Regions from separate parts of the Kitasatospora sp. NPDC101183 genome, predicted to be linked through region 2. Evidence: riboswitches for the same ligand, from Rfam matches in the RefSeq annotation. Region 2 holds a riboswitch; the other holds the start of a gene.
What was found. Region 2 has a riboswitch for cobalamin ahead of ACIRRS_RS02585 (hypothetical protein). Riboswitches for the same ligand answer to the same signal wherever they lie in the genome.
Positions count from the first base shown of each region.

Region 1: linked by a shared signal. The riboswitch ahead of ACIRRS_RS17365 (CoA-acylating methylmalonate-semialdehyde dehydrogenase) and the one ahead of ACIRRS_RS02585 (hypothetical protein) in region 2 are both predicted to bind cobalamin.

Region 1 is NZ_JBIWOW010000011.1:120,157-127,713, forward strand. Features, by position in the region: gene ACIRRS_RS17355 (enoyl-CoA hydratase/isomerase family protein) at 1-578, opposite strand, end outside; gene ACIRRS_RS17360 (acyl-CoA dehydrogenase family protein) at 575-1,729, opposite strand; gene ACIRRS_RS17365 (CoA-acylating methylmalonate-semialdehyde dehydrogenase) at 1,726-3,225, opposite strand; cobalamin riboswitch at 3,365-3,557, opposite strand; gene ACIRRS_RS17370 (hypothetical protein) at 3,708-3,968, shown strand; gene ACIRRS_RS17375 (YciI family protein) at 4,011-4,562, shown strand; gene ACIRRS_RS17380 (DUF5753 domain-containing protein) at 4,619-5,230, opposite strand; gene ACIRRS_RS17385 (peptidoglycan-binding protein) at 5,321-5,707, opposite strand; gene ACIRRS_RS17390 (peptidoglycan-binding protein) at 5,735-6,166, opposite strand; gene ACIRRS_RS17395 (cupin domain-containing protein) at 6,338-6,748, opposite strand; gene ACIRRS_RS17400 (MFS transporter) at 6,745-7,557, opposite strand, start outside.
Region 2 is NZ_JBIWOW010000002.1:93,377-100,933, forward strand. Features, by position in the region: gene ACIRRS_RS02575 (arylsulfotransferase family protein) at 308-1,531, opposite strand; gene ACIRRS_RS02580 (hypothetical protein) at 2,093-2,524, opposite strand; gene ACIRRS_RS02585 (hypothetical protein) at 2,568-4,613, opposite strand; cobalamin riboswitch at 4,840-4,986, opposite strand; cobalamin riboswitch at 5,034-5,167, shown strand; gene ACIRRS_RS02590 (hypothetical protein) at 5,439-5,879, shown strand; gene ACIRRS_RS02595 (hypothetical protein) at 5,903-6,142, shown strand; gene ACIRRS_RS02600 (hypothetical protein) at 6,558-6,926, shown strand; gene ACIRRS_RS02605 (peptidyl-tRNA hydrolase) at 7,001-7,557, opposite strand, start outside.

The DNA.
Region 1 (7,557 bases), on a different contig from region 2:
GCGGGCAGCCGCTCGGCGGGCACGAAGTGGTCGGCGAGCCCGCACAGCAGGGCGTCCCCGGCGCCGATGGAGCCCGCGGTGAGGGCCAGGTGGGTGCCGAGTTCGCCGGGGGCGAGGCCGAGCAGGTAGGTGCCGCCGACGTCCGGGACGAAGCCGATGCCGGTCTCGGGCATGGCGATCCTCGTCCGCTCGGTGACGATCCGCACGCGGCCGTGCGCCGAGACGCCGACGCCGCCGCCCATCACGATGCCGTCCATCACGGCGACGTACGGCTTGGGGTAGCGGGCGATCCGGGCGTTGAGGCGGTACTCGTCGCGCCAGAACTCCTCGGCGGCGCTGTGGTCCCCGCCGGTGGCGGCGCGGTGGATGGCGACGATGTCGCCGCCCGCGCACAGCCCGCGCTCCCCGGCGCCGGTGAGGACGACGGTCTCGACGGTGCGGTCCTGCTCCCAGGCGTCCAGGGCCCCGGCGATGCGGCCGACCATGGCGTGGGTGAGGGCGTTGAGGGCCTTGGGGCGGTTGAGCACGATCAGCCCGGCCCGGCCCTCGCGGTGGAGGAGGACGTCCTCGGCCATCAGGCGGCTCCGATCAGGCCGCGGGCGACGATGACGCGCATGATCTCGTTGGTTCCTTCCAGGATCCGGTGCACGCGCAGGTCGCGCACCAGCTTCTCGATGCCGTACTCGGCCAGGTAGCCGTAGCCGCCGTGGAGTTGGAGCGCCTCGTCGGCGACGGCGAAGCCCGTGTCGGTGGCGTGCCGCTTGGCCATGGCGCACAGCTGCGGGGCCCGCGGGTCGCCCCGGTCCAGGGCGGCGGCCGCGCGGTGGACGAGCGCCCGGGCGGCCTCCAACTCCGTGGCCATGTCGGCGAGTCGGAACTGCAGCGCCTGGGCGTGCAGCAGCCGGGCGCCGAAGGCCTCACGCTCGCCGAGGTGGCGGGTGGTGCGCTCCAGGGCGCTCTGCGCGCCGCCGAGGGAGCAGGCGGCGATGCCGAGCCGGCCGCCGTTGAGCCCTGCCATGGCGATGCGGAAGCCCTCGCCCTCCGCGCCGAGCAGCCGGTCGGCGGGCAACCGCAGGCCGCCGAGGACGACCTGGCGGGTCGGCTGGGCGCTCCAGCCCATCTTGCGCTCGTCGGGGCCGAAGGAGAGCCCGGGGTCGTCACGGTCGACGAGGAAGGCGGAGATGCCGCCCGGCCCCGGGCCGCCCGTGCGGGCCATCACCACGTACACCTGGGCGGTGCCGGCGCCGGAGATGAACTGCTTGACGCCGTCGAGGACCCAGCCGTCCCCGGCGCGGACGGCCCGGGTGGAGATCGCGGCGGCGTCGGAGCCCGCGCCGGGCTCGGTGAGGCAGTAGCTGCCGAGGTGCTCGGCCCGGCACATCGCGGGCAGCAGCCGGTGGCGCTGCGCCTCGGTGCCGTAGCGGTCGACCATCCAGGCCACCATGTTGTGGATGGACAGGTAGGCGGCGATGGACGGGTCACCGGTGGCGAGCGCCTCGAAGGCCACCACCCCGTCCAGCCGGGCGAGTTCGGAGCCGCCGACGTCCTCGCGGACGTACACCCCGCCCAGGCCCAGGTCGGCGGCCTTGCGCAGGACGTCCACGGGGAAGTGCTTGTCCCTGTCCCACTCGACGGCGTGCGGGGCCAGGCACTCGTCGGCGAACTGCCGTACGGCGTCGGCGATCGCGGCCTGATCCTCCGTCAGATCACTGGCGTGCACGGCGCTCATCCCATCGTGGGCATGGTGAAGCTCGCGCCCTCCTTGACCCCGGAGGGCCAGCGCGAGGTGACGGTGCGGGTGCGGGTGTAGAAGCGGATCGAGTCGGGGCCGTGCTGGTTGAGGTCCCCGAAGCCGGAGCGCTTCCAGCCGCCGAAGGTGTGGTACGCGATCGGCACCGGGATGGGCACGTTGACGCCGACCATGCCGGTGTTCACCCGGCGGGCGAAGTCCCGGGCGGTGTCGCCGTCGCGGGTGTAGAGGGCGACGCCGTTGCCGAACTCGTGCTCGCTGGGCAGCCGCAGCGCCTCCTCGTAGTCGGCGGCGCGCACGACGGTGAGGACGGGGCCGAAGATCTCCTCGCGGTAGATCCGCATCCCCGGGGTGACGCGGTCGAAGAGCGAGGCGCCGAGGAAGTACCCGCCCTCGTGGCCCTCCAGGCGGAAGTCCCGCCCGTCGACGACGAGTTCGGCGCCCTCCTGGACGCCGAGGTCCAGATACCCGCGGACGCGGTCCAGCGCATCCCGGCCCACCAGCGGACCGAAGTCGGCCGCCGGGTCGTCCGAGCGGCCGACCTTGAGCGCGCCGATCCGCTCGACCAGCTTGGCGACCAGCGCGTCCGCCGTCTCCTCCCCCACCGGGACGGCCACCGAAATCGCCATGCAGCGCTCCCCGGCCGAACCGTAGCCGGCGCCGACCAGGGCGTCTGCGGCCTGGTCGAGGTCGGCGTCCGGCATGACGACCATGTGGTTCTTCGCGCCGCCGAAGCACTGCGCCCGCTTGCCGTTGGCGGCCGCCGTCGCGTACACGTACTGCGCGATCGGGGTGGAGCCGACGAAGCCGACGGCCCGGACGCGGGGGTCGGCGAGCAGGACGTCCACCGCCTCCTTGTCGCCGTGGACGACGTTGAGCACGCCGGGCGGCAGCCCCGCCTCCAGGAACAGCTCGGCCAGGCGCAGCGGCACCGAAGGGTCCCGCTCGGAGGGCTTGAGGACGAAGGCGTTGCCGCAGGCCAGCGCGGGCGCGGCCTTCCAGAGCGGGATCATCGCGGGGAAGTTGAAGGGCGTGATGCCCGCGACGACGCCCAGCGGCTGGCGCATCGAGTACACGTCGATGCCGGCGCCGGCGTTGTCGCTGAACTCGCCCTTGAGCAGGTGCGGGACACCGGCGGCGAACTCCACGACCTCCAGGCCGCGCTGGAGGTCGCCGTGGGCGTCGGCGATCGTCTTGCCGTGCTCGGCGGAGAGCAGCCGGGCGATGGCGTCCTTCTCCTGCTCCACGAGTTGCAGGAAGCGCAGCATCACCCGGGCGCGGCGCTGCGGGTTCCAGGCGGCCCAACCGGGCTGCGCCTGCTCGGCGTCGGCGATCACGGCCTCCACCTCGGCGCGGCTCGCGAGCGGGACCCGGGCCTGGACGAGGCCGGTGTTGGGGTCGAAGACGTCGCCGTAGCGACCGGAGGTGCCGGGGGTGTGCTTCCCGGCGACGAAGTGGGTGAGTTCTCGGACCATCGGTGACGTTCTCCCGTCCTGGATGCGGAAAGGAGGACTGGAGGCCGCGCTCAAGTCGCTTGCGCGCAGCTGGACATGACGATGCGTCAACTATCTCTACGGGCGCGGATCGCCATGCGTGTCGTCTCCATCCTCGTGGAAAACACGGATCACCCGCGGCCGGTATCCTGACTCCCGGATCGACGCCCGCCCCCTGGCCTTCCCGGCTGGCTGCCAGTGGCCTTCTCCCGCGAGGGGTGGACTCCCCGGTCACAGTGGCGGGACCGTGCCGGACTCACACCGGCTTCCCTGACACCGCGGACCTGTTCACGACCATATAGTTGGACGTCCTAGTAAGTCCAGAGCCCCGGGCCCGCGCCGCGCCGGTACACAAACCGTCAGGGCCGCGTCAGCACCCCGTCAAAACCGACCGCCGCCCGACCGTACGGGTGCAGGGTGGACGTCACCTGCCACTTCGCAGGCCGTACCGGAGGTGAGCCCGCATGTCCGTCTTCGCCGCGTTCCATCCCCACGCCCCCGCGCCCGCCCTCGACAGCCCCGGGCACCGCCTGCGCGCCGCCCTCACTCGGGTCGCCGAGCGGCTCGGCGCCAGCCCGCTCGACAGCTCCGTCCTCCACGCCATGGGCGCGCCCCGCACCACGGCCCGGCCCGCCGGGCTCCACGCCCACTGGCACCCGGTGCGGCGGGCCGACGGCAGCACCGGGCTCGAGGCCGACTGGCACACGGGGAACACCGGCCACTGAAATCCGTTCCCCTCACCGGAGCCGGGGCGAGACCATGGCCACATGGAATTCCTCGCCTACCACCGGGACCGCCCCGGCTCCATGCCGCTGCGCGGTGAGCTCATCGAGGCCCACTGGTCCTACATGGACGGCTTCGCCGAGCAGCTCATCGCCCGCGGCCCCACCTTCGACGACGCCACCGAGACGGTCACCGGCAGCATCCACATCGTCGACCTGCCCGACCCGGCCACCGCCCGCGCGTTCGCCTTCGACGAGCCCAACTACCAGGCCGGCGCCTACCGCGACGTCCTGCTCCGCCGCTGGCGCAACACCCTCGGCCGCACCATGTGGGACTTCCCCGGCCTCCGGGTCGAGACCCCCCGCTTCCTCCTCCTCGCCCTCGGCACCGGCGAGCCCGCCGACCTCACGCCGCCCCCGTCCCACGCCGACGACCTGATCGCCTACGGCCCGCTGCTCTCCGACGACGGCACCACCTGGCTCGGCACCGCCGCCCTCCTCCGCGCCCCCGACGAGGCCACCGCCCGCACCCTCCTCACCCCGGACGCGTACGACTCCGTCGAGGCCCACTCCTGGGAACCCGGCGGCCGCCGCTGACACACCACCGGCCCGGCCCCCACGGAGCGGGGCCGGGCCGGACGGGCTACGCGCGCTCAGGTGCGGTTGAGGGTGTCCTCGATGAGGTCGCGGGCAGCGGGGCCGTAGACGGCCGAGGGCTGCAGGCGCTCGAACGCCCTGCGGAAGAGGTCCAGTCGGGCCGGGTCGATGATGGTCTCGCCGCCACGGAAGCCCTCGACCTCCACCCGGCGGTCGTCGAAGATCGAAAACCCGTCGCCCGGGTAGATCAGGAGCCTGGCCCGGGCCGGAATGATGCCGAGCCTGAGCCCGGGAAGGTCGATCGCCTCGGCCAGCCTGCGCAGTTGGCCGCGCATCACCTCGGCGCCGCCGATGTTCGTGAGCAGGGCCTGCTCCCCGAGGAGGACGTGGTACGTCCGGCCCTCCTTACCGATGAACTGCGCGCGGGCCGTCCGGGCCGCGACGCCGGCCTCGATGTCGTCCGGAGTCCCGTGGAAGTCGACCACGAGCCGGAGCATCGCCTCGGCGTACTCGGGTGTCTGGAGGTTGCCCCAGACGATGTCCGGCTTGTATCCGATGTAGTGGCGGGTCTCCCTGACGAGCTCCAGGAAGCTCTCCTGCACGGGACCGGTGCCCTGCTGGAGGAGGCTGTCCCAATTGCCCTCGGCCGAACTCGGTGTGGTCGCCATGGGAGGGATTGTTCCAGTGAGCGCCTCCCCCTGTCCGCGAGTTCAGCCGCCCGCCCCGGGGTCCCGGGGCGGGCGGCGGAGCAGAGGGTGTCAGCTGGTGGTGGGGATGAAGGGGCGGCAGGAGCCGGTGGGGCCGGAGTAGGGGTCGTTCCAGTCGACGTTGAGGAGACGGGTGCCCGTCTGCGGGCCCACGATGCCGTCGGCCTGGCTGCTGCCGAGGACGCTGGCCTGGAAGGTGCGCACGGCCGCGTCGGTCTTCGGGCCCCACTGGCTGTCCTGGTCGATGGTGGGCTGGCCGGACAGGTGCAGCCAGTTGTTGACCAGGTGCTGCACGCACCACACACCCGTGCCCGAGGTGGTGCGGCCGTAGCCGAGGTAGGGGGCGGTGGTGGAGGCCTGGGCGGTGCCGGCCACGGCGGCCGTGGAGAGGAGGAGGGCGCCGGTGGCGACCAGCCCGCGACGGAGGGTCCTGTTCATCGTGGTGGTCCTTTCGAGGGGGGAGTACTACGCGCCGTACATGTGGTCGCTGGGCACCTGCCAGTAGCAGTAGCCCGGGCCTCCCCACGGGGTGCCGCTGTACTTGGGCTCGCCGTAGACCAGGATCTGGAAGCCGGTCACCGGGCCGACGATGCCGTCCGCCTTGTAGCCCCAGTGCGCCTGGAACCAGCGGACCTCGGCCTCGGTCTTCGGGCCCCACTGGCTGTCCTCGTCCACCGACCAGTACGGCGCGCTCGCCCGGTACGCGGACCCGTTGTTGTTGAGGAAGTAGTTGAGGCTGTGCTGCACGCACCACACGCCGGCGCCGGAGGTGGCGTACCCGCTGCCGATGTAGGTCGCGCCGGGTGCGGCGCTCGCGGTGCCCGTCAGTCCCAGCACCGACGCGCCGGCTATCGCCAGCGCCACTGCGCCCTTGCCGATCCTGGCCATGACGTTCATCGACTTGCTCCTTCTGGTGGTTCGACGGTGCCGCACGGTGATCACGGCGACCGAATGCCGCAGCGTACTGATCGTCAGGCCGGCGCCGGAGGTGTCTCAGACGTCCCATCAGGCGCCGCACCGCCGTGACCAGCGGCGATCCGGCGCCCGGGACGGGCAAGGTGAGACGTCTCAACTCGTGGAGCGCTTCTCCAGGCGGGTGCCCTCGCGGAGGGTGATGGACATGAGGTCGCTGGGGGCGTCGAGTTCGAGGCGGTGCCAGCGGCCCCGGGGGACGACGACGGCGGTGCCCGGGGTGAGGCGGACCATCTCCTCACCGGAGGAGGCGGGGTCCTCGGCGCGCAGGTAGAAGCGGACGGCGCCGCTGAGGCAGCAGACGGCCTCCTCGGCCTGCGGGTGCATCTCCCAGTGGTCGGCGTGGACGTCGGCGTCGGTCTCCACGTGGAAGGTGGCGACCTGCCAGGCGGCTTGCCCGGCACCGGACGCGCCGCCGGCCATCCGCCGCTCGGCGGCCAGGACCTGGCCGTCGGGGTGGAGGAGGAGGGCGGAGGAGAAGAGGTCGAGGGAGAGAGGGGTGGTCATGAGCGGGTTCCTTCCAGGTGCTTCTCGGTGACGACGGGAGTGGGACCGGCGGCAGGACGGCGCGGCAGGACGAGGACGGCCACGGCGGCGGCGAGCAGGAACAGGCAGGCCCCGCCCGCGAGCCCCAGCGCGTAGCCCGAGTTGAGCGCGGCCGGGTCGGACGCGCCCCCGGTGCGCCGGGCGGCGACGGTGGCCAGGGCGGCGAGCCCCACGCAACCCCCGAGCTGCCGCGAGCTGTTGAGCAGGCCGGAGGCCGCCCCGGCCTCCTCCGCCCGGACTCCGGTGGTCGCGGCGGCGGCGACGGGGGCGAGCACCAGGCCCAGCCCGACGCTGGTGACGGCGGAGGGCCCGAGGACGTCGGTGAGGAACCCGCCGTCCGGGCTGAGGCAGGCGAACCAGGCCAGGCCCGCCGCGGCCAGCAGGGCGCCGGGGACGAGGGCGGCGCGCGGGCCGCGTGCGGAGACGACGCGGGTGGCCACCAGGGTGCCGGCCACGACGCCCACCGAGAACGGCAGGAACGCGGAGCCGGTCGCCGCCGCGCCCATGCCGAGGACCTGCTGCATGTAGAGGGAGACGAAGTAGAAGGCCGCGAACTGCCCGGCCGCCGCGAGGAACACCAGCACGTTGGCCCCGGCCACCCACCGGCTGCGCAGCAGCCCGAGCCGCAGCAGCGGCGCCGCGCTGCGCGCCTCGACGAGGACGAATCCGGCCAGCACCACCAGGGCGAGCAGCACGGCGGGCCACTCGGCCGCCACGACGCCGTACACCAGCAGCCCGCATCCGCCCGTGGCCAGGACGGCGCCGGGCAC
Region 2 (7,557 bases):
GCGACGCATCTTCCCGCGCGGATCGGCGTACTCCAGGCAGAAGTCTCCCGCCTCCACCAGCCACCCTCTGCTCGGCGCTGACCTGGCAGAGGGACCGTGGAGGACAGGCTAGAGCTCCAGGTCAGGAAGACTGAGACAGATCAAAACTTGGCCGAGGTTGACTGAGACACGTGGCCACTTGGTGCAGATCGGCTGAGACTGGCCCAGCTTCACTGAGACGGGGCAGATGAACAGCAGACAGAAAACAGATAACAGATAACGGCGAACGGATGACAGATGATGAAATCTGTCATCCGTTCGCCGTCTCTCACTTCCAGTCGAACCGGTAGGCCCGGTAGCTGTTCACGCCGTCGGGGAAGCGGGCGTTGAACAGCAGGTCACCGGAGCGGCTGAACTCGGAGACGTAGGGCTGCGATCCCCAGCCGACGACGAGGTCGCCGTTGCGCAGCGTCTGCGCGTTGCCCTGCGAGGAGGCGCTGAGCTCGTCGGGCTGGTCGACGGAGTCCACCAGGGTCGCCTCGTGCGTCCTGAAGTCCAGGCGCACGGTGACCACCCGGCTGTACGGCAGCTGCGAGACCACTCCGGTCCCGGTGTTCGCCCTGCCCGCGGCCTCGTTGTCGAAGACGGTGTACAGGCCGTTCCCGAGCGGCTGCGGGTCGTGCTGCCAGGCGAAGATCTTCCCGGCGTCGTTCAGCACCTGGCCCGGCCCGGCGGTCAGCTTGAACGAGCTCGCCTTGCCGCCGAGTTGCCACAGGATCTCGCCGGTGCGCTGCGACACCTCGTACGTGGTCCACGTGTTGCGCGCGTCGACGAGCAGCCTCCCCCTGCCGTCCGGCTTGACGGCGTTGATGTGGAACCAGTCCCACGGCGTGCCCGCCGAGGCGGGCAGCGGCTGCTCGCTCTGCCCGTACGGCACGTGGTCGGCGCTGTTCCACTCGAACAGGACCCTGCCCGTACGGATGTCGATCTCCTGCACGATTCCGTTGATCACCTTCTGGTTCGCCGGACCGCCGATGGAGGTGAGGTCGGCGGTGGCCTCGGCATAGGCGAGGACGAGCGCGGTGTCGCGGGGCGTGATCAGGAACTCGTGGCCGTCGGCGGAGTAGCCGTTCCCGGCCTTGACCTCGGCGATCTTCCGGTACTGGTCGTCGTAGACGTAGTTGACGCCGCTGGCGAGCCCGCCGAGGCCGGTGCCCTCCCACCAGGTCAGCACCGGCTTTCCCCGGTAGGTCTGCTTCCGGAAGTCGGCGGCCTCCTGGCCCGCCGGAACGGCGTGCGACCAGACGACCTCCCCGCCGTCGGGGCTGAGGATCTCGACGCCGCTGGCGTACTGGCCGGTGGTGGAGTTCGGCGAGACGAAGATGTCCCCGTCGCCGGCCCCCGGCTCGTCGGCGAGGACGGTCAGCGGCGGTAGCGGCGGCAGTGCCGGGCCGCCCGGCTCCGCCGCCGCGGCGCCCGCCGGCAGCGTGCCGGCGAGGGCGGCGACGACCGTGACGGCCAGCATCCGAAGGGTCAGGAAGCTCTTTCGCATGGCGATCCTCACGTGGGATCCGAAGCGGATCAGGAGTGGTGGCGGACGGGCCGGGCGCAGGGAAGGGCGCAGCGAGAGGGACGTCAACCACGGCCGCACGAGGGCGGGTTGACGCCGCGCAGGAATGCCCCAGCCCGGCGGAGCGGGCGCGGTCGGACGGGGCGGGACTCGCGGAAGGCGGAGGCGCTCAGCGGGCGCGACAGGCAGCGGAACAGACCCGCAGGAGGTCGATGTGACCGCGGGTCGTCAGGGCGATGGGGCGCTGCTGCATGCCGTGGAAGCTAGCCGCGCGGGACCGCGACCGTCAACGCGCCCCCGCCCCGCGGACACGGCGGTGCACACGATTGAGATCCGGTGAGATCCGGCGAGACCCCGACGACACGACGGGCAACGTTCTCCGCCCTTCCGAACAGGCCGACACCCCATCTCTGCCACCTGCCACCTGCCACCTGCCACCGAAGAGCCGAGGTGCCGAAGTGCCGAAGTGCCGAAGTGCCGAAACGCCGAAGGGCGGCTCGCGGTACGCGAGGATGCCCCTGCGTACCGCGAACCGCCCTCGTCTCACGACGGGTAGTACACCTGCCAGGCGGAGCCCTCCTGGACCAGCTTCACCACGAAGGCCGGGTCGGGAGCGGAGTCCGCCTTGCGGGTCCTGCAGTGCGCGCTGTCAGGCGACGCGCCGGCGGTCCTGGACGGGCTCCGGTCGACGCAGAGCGTGCCGGAGAGGGTCACCGTCGCGCGCTTGCCGTTCGCCACGACCGCGGCGACCCGCAGGTCCCGGGCCTGGGTGGCCCCCGCCGACATCTCTGCCGCGATCACCCGGAAGGCGCCGAGCGCGGTCGGGTCGACCAGGGGCTCGGCCTCCTTGCTCCGGCCGTTGAACAGGCGGTCGGTGTACGCGACGGCCACCGAGCCGGCGTCGCCGTGGCGGACGGACGAGCCGGCGTCGGAGCCGGAGCAGCCGGTGAGCGCGCCGAGCAGGCTCAGTGCCACGGTGGGCCCCAGCAGGGCTCGGCGCAGGGCGGACCGTACGGCGTTAGTTGCTGTGGCCGTAGTCGTGCCAGTTGTGGAAGTGGACAAGGTTGCTGCAGCCTCCCTTGACACTGTTGTTGTGCCCCCAGGTGTAAGTGCCGTCGGCGTTGCCGGTGACGCGCGGGTTGAGGTAGAAGACGGCGGTGGAGGTGTCGAAGCCACAGGCCGCGACGGCCGCGACGCCGAAGATGCGGATCAGAATCTCCTCGAAGTCGTCATTGCGGAACGTCTCGTTGACGCTGTAGTTGACCCAGGTCGAGCTGACCCCGAGGTTGTTGTTCTGCAGCCCGCTCTTCGACCAGCCGTCGTACTTGAACGCGTAGTCGTAGGCGTAGCCGGAGTAGCCGGAACCGAGGATGAAGCCCTGCCCGCGGGCGTAGGTGAGGTTGACGGACAGTGAGGTGATCGTGATGAAGAGCGGGTCGATGTAGGCCGACTTGTCGTACGCCTGGATGTAGGCCGTGTTGGGCACGCCCCCCGCCGGCGAGGGGGCAGCCAGCGAGGGGGCAGCCGCCGCGGCAACTGCCGGGGCGGGCCCGGGCGGCAGCTGCTGGACGGTTGCCGGGACCGGGGTCGGGGTGGTGCCGCCGGTCACGGCCGGGGTCAGGGTGGCGATGGCGTCCGCCGACAGCGAGCCGTGGACGAGCGTGCGCTGGCAGGTCGTCGGGTTGTAGGTGGCGACCTCGTTGTAGACGTCGCCGGAGTTCTCCACGGCGGCCGAGGAGCTGGAGAAGAGGCAGGTGCCGTCGGACTGCATGGCGCCGGACTCCGCGACCGTGGTGAGGTCCGGCATGTTCAGCCCGTAGGCGAAGACGTTGTTGTAGCGGATCGTGCCGTCCGGATCGACCGAGATCGGCAGCCGGGTCCCGGTGTACCAGCCTTCGAGGTCCACCAGGAGGTTGATCGGCGAGGTGCCGTTGTTCTTGACGTTGATGCTGCCGTCACCGCTGATCGGCACGTTCGACAGCGTGGAGTAGGCCTGGTCCCCGCCGCTGAAGCTGGCGGCGGCGCCCAGCGGCAGCGGCCGGTCGGAGGCGCCGACGGCCAGGCTGCCGGAGGCCGCCGAGCTCACCCGGAAGTTCAGCGCCGCGGCCAGCAGGCTGTTGCCGACCGCCGGGGCGCCGCCGATGCCCGCGACCGGCACCTTGACGGTGGCCCCGGCCGCGATGGTGGCGCCCTTGCTGTCGTAGATCGAACCGGCGGCGGGCGTGAACGCGCCGAGGGTCGCCGTCGGGGTGAAGTAGCCCAGCACCTGGATCATCACGTTGATCTGGACGGCGCCCGTGCCGCCGCCGTAGTACAGGTCGAACTTCCCGGTCTGGTTGTTGACGCTGATGATCGTGCCCATGGAGACCGGGCGGGACTCGCTGAAGGCGATCTGGTTGTCGGGCTTGGTGCCACCGTCCGGGTAGGGCGTGAACCATCCGCTCCCGCCGGGGCGGGTCGGGTTGACGTAGATGTTCGCGAAGATCGCCGACACCGGGGTGGGGAGCTTCGGGACGTTCACCACACTGGTCTGGTTGGGATTGAGCGGGATCGGCGGCAGGCCGGTTCCGCCGGTCATGGTGTTGGCCGCGATGTACGGGGTGACCGGCACGTAGCCGCCCGGGGCCGTGGTGGTGCCGCTGGTGTAGTAGCCCTGGAGGTCGACGAAGACGACGACGTTCGGTGCCACGGTCTCCAGCGAGATGCTCCCGTTGGCCCCGACCGCGACCACCGCGCTGTTCGACGTGGTGCCGAAGCCCTGGTAGTGCACGGCCAGGAACGAGGGATGGGCCGGGTCGTCCGGTGCCGCGTAGATGTCGGTCTCCGGGCCGGCCGCCACGTTCAGGGTCACGCTGACCGCCGAGACACCCGAGGTCGGTATGCCGAGTTGGCCGAGCACGGGGAAGGAGCGCCAGGAGGCCGGCGGCAGGACGGTCGAGCCGAGGCGGCCGTTGGCGGGCACGAAGAGGCCCGCCGTGCCGGTCGCGCCGGTGCCGGTCCCCGTGTCGGCGAAGGACGGGGCCGTCATGCCGACCAGGCTGACGAAGGTGACGAGGGCCGCCAACAGGGCGAGTAGGCGGCTGCGCCGTCGGCGTGGCCGAGGCGGCAGAAGCTGGGACACGGAGGCTCCAGGGGTCGGTGGGTACGTGAAGTCCCCGCAGACCGCCGACGGAACCGTCCACGCCGATGGGCCCGTTCACCCCGGCGCACCCCTGCGCGCAGCGACACCGCGCAGAACTCGCCGGACGGGCTTCCAGAGCGCGCCGCAGTCCTCGACGGCTGTCTGCTGGGGGTGGGACACGAGCACAGGTGGTCCGACTCGTCCGCCTGGCGGCGGACCTACGGTTGCGGGTCAGTGCCGGAGTTCGACCGGCTTTCCCCGTGCTCGGGCGTGGAACTGGAGCATCAGACCACGAACCAACTTGGAGCGTCAACGGCAATTCCCGTTTGCTGGGAGCTCGTTGACGTGAGGTCAGTTGCTGTGGTCAGATCAAAGAAATAATGAGGACACCTTCCGCAGTCCAGGGGAAGCCGGTCAGACTCCGGCACTGACCCGCAACCGTAGGTCCGCCCACCGGCGGACGAGTCGGACCACCTGCGCCGAAGTCGCTTCACCACCGGCGCCGTCGAGGTCTGCGGCGCGGATCGGACGGGACGCCCGGCACCGCGCACGGGTGGGCCCGCCGTCCGAGCGGCCCTTCATCGGCCGACAGGGAGTCACCGATGAACCCACGCCCGGACCTCACCGGCCGATACGGCCGGTACGGCCGCAGAACGCGCGGCCTCGGGCGGCCCGGACCTGGTCAGGGGCACGGCCTACCTCCTCGCCCCGGCGAACCTGGTCGGCGGCCACTCCTACGAGCAGTTCCCCACCTACGCGGACTTCGGGATGACCGTCGACGGCGCCTTCGCGCTCGCGGCCACCGGGGGCGACGGCACGGCACCGCGCGGCATCGCCGACTTCTTCGACCGGCACCAGGCGGACGCCTCGGGCTCGACCGCCGACGACTGCACCGGGATCGGGACCGTCTACGCCGGCGGTGGCGCGATGGCCAATGAGGCCCTGCTCGCCCAGGTGGTCGGCCGCGACCCTCGCGCGTTCGGGGGCCACGACCTGATCGCCGGGCTCGACGGGACGGTCTGCACCGCGGTCAGCAAGGCGCCGGACACCAACTGCCCGGCCGTGGGCGCCTCCATGAACTCACCGTCGGTCTTCTCGCGGGCGCTCGGCATCATGGCCGAAATGCGGGCCGGGAACGCCAGGAGCGCGGCAGCGCCCGTCAGTTACCTGGAAAGCCAGGAGACCGCCGCCGCGGGTGGCCGAGCCTGATCCCCGCGAGCGGCGGCACGGACGTGGACAGCACCGCGATGGCCGTGATGGCACCGGCCCTCGTGCCGAACGACCCGACGGCCACCGCCGCGGTGCACCCCGGGGTGGCCTGGATCACCGCGCAGCAGAAGGCCGACGGGGGCTTCCCCGGCGGCGCCTGGTCCTACAGCGAACTCGGCGCCGCCGGCTACCACCCGGCCCCCGGCGACGTGGAGGGCTGGGCCTTCGGTGCGGGCGGCCGGCCGAGCGTCACCGCGCCGTAGCACCGCGCCGTAGCACCGACCCGGTGCGCGCGCCGCTGCGGACGACCCGCGGCGGCGCGCCCTCGGTGGGCAGCGCCGTCAGCGTCATCGGCATGATCAGGAGGGGGCCGATGCGACGGGTGGTCGGCGAACCGGCTTCCGGCCCAGCGGGCCGCACCGGTTGTCGCGGAGCCTTGACAGCGTGTCACAGTCCGAGAACCTGATGCCGCACTCCAGGGACGCGAGGGACACGGCCATGCCATGGGTTGACGAGAGTGGGCGCCACCGGGGTTTCCCGGCGGCGATGTTGGCGGACGGCAGCGAGCCGGCGCCGTTGCCGGACGGGCGCACCACGTGGTGGCTCTACAACGGTGCGGACGGTCCTCGGGCCGCTGCGGTACGCGGTGGTTGCCACTGCGGCTGGCGGGGTGAGCGGGTGCACCTGCTGGACTTCGGTGACGACCGGGCGACCGAGGCGGTGGGCGAGGCCACCGGGCCGTTCGCGGACTGGGAGTGGCACGTCGACCTGGCCGAGGGTGTGGTGCCGCGCGAGGTCGAGGACCTGGTCGCGGCCTTGGTTGACCGGATCTGCGACCTGACGGAGAGCAGGCCCTACGCCGCCGCCCGTGCGGCCGCCCGGTTCGAGCGCGCCGCCGGTTCGACCGCGCTGCTGGCCGGCCGCAAGGCCCGCAGCAGCATGATGACCTGGGAGTACATCGGCCGCGCCTTCGGCTGCGGGCCCCAGGCGGCGCTGGAGCGGTTCGGCGAGACGCTACCCGACGTCGACCTGGGCGGCGAGGCGTAGGTCGTCGGCCTTCCCCCGTCGCTCAGGCGGCCGGAGGCGGGCGCCGATCGGCCGTCCGCAGCCCCGGGCCGGCATCACGCGCGCCGCAGGCCCGGGGTGTCGCAGTAGCGCGTGCCGCCCTCGAAGGCGACGGTCGGGCCGGGGGCGATCTCGGTGAAGCCCGCGTCGTGGACGACGGGCAGGTCGCTCGCGAGCAGGTCCGCCCACTGGTCCGGGGCGGCCGTGCGCACCGCGAGGGGGAAGCCGGCCTCGGCCCAGTCCTTGCGACGGGCGTCGTCCAGACGCCACCAGGCGAGCTGGGCGGCGTGGCCGGTCTGGGCCATGGTCTTGCCGGCGCTCATCTCCAGGTCCGGGTTGAGCCACAGGACGGGCAGGCCCGGGTCGGGGGCGCCGGGGTCGGCTGTCTCCTCGAGGTCCGTGCCGGAGACCTGCAGCTTGGCGAGGTCCTTGGGCCAGCCGTCCAGCGGGATCGGCGGGAAGACGCGGACCTCCGCCTCCCGCCCGGTCACCGTGAGGCCGGGGAGCTCGCCCGCCCGGCGCCACTCGCCGCCCCGGGCGCGGCGGACCACCTTGCGGATCCGGGCGTCCTCCCAGGCCGCGACCCGCTGCGCCCACTCCCCGTCCGCCTCCG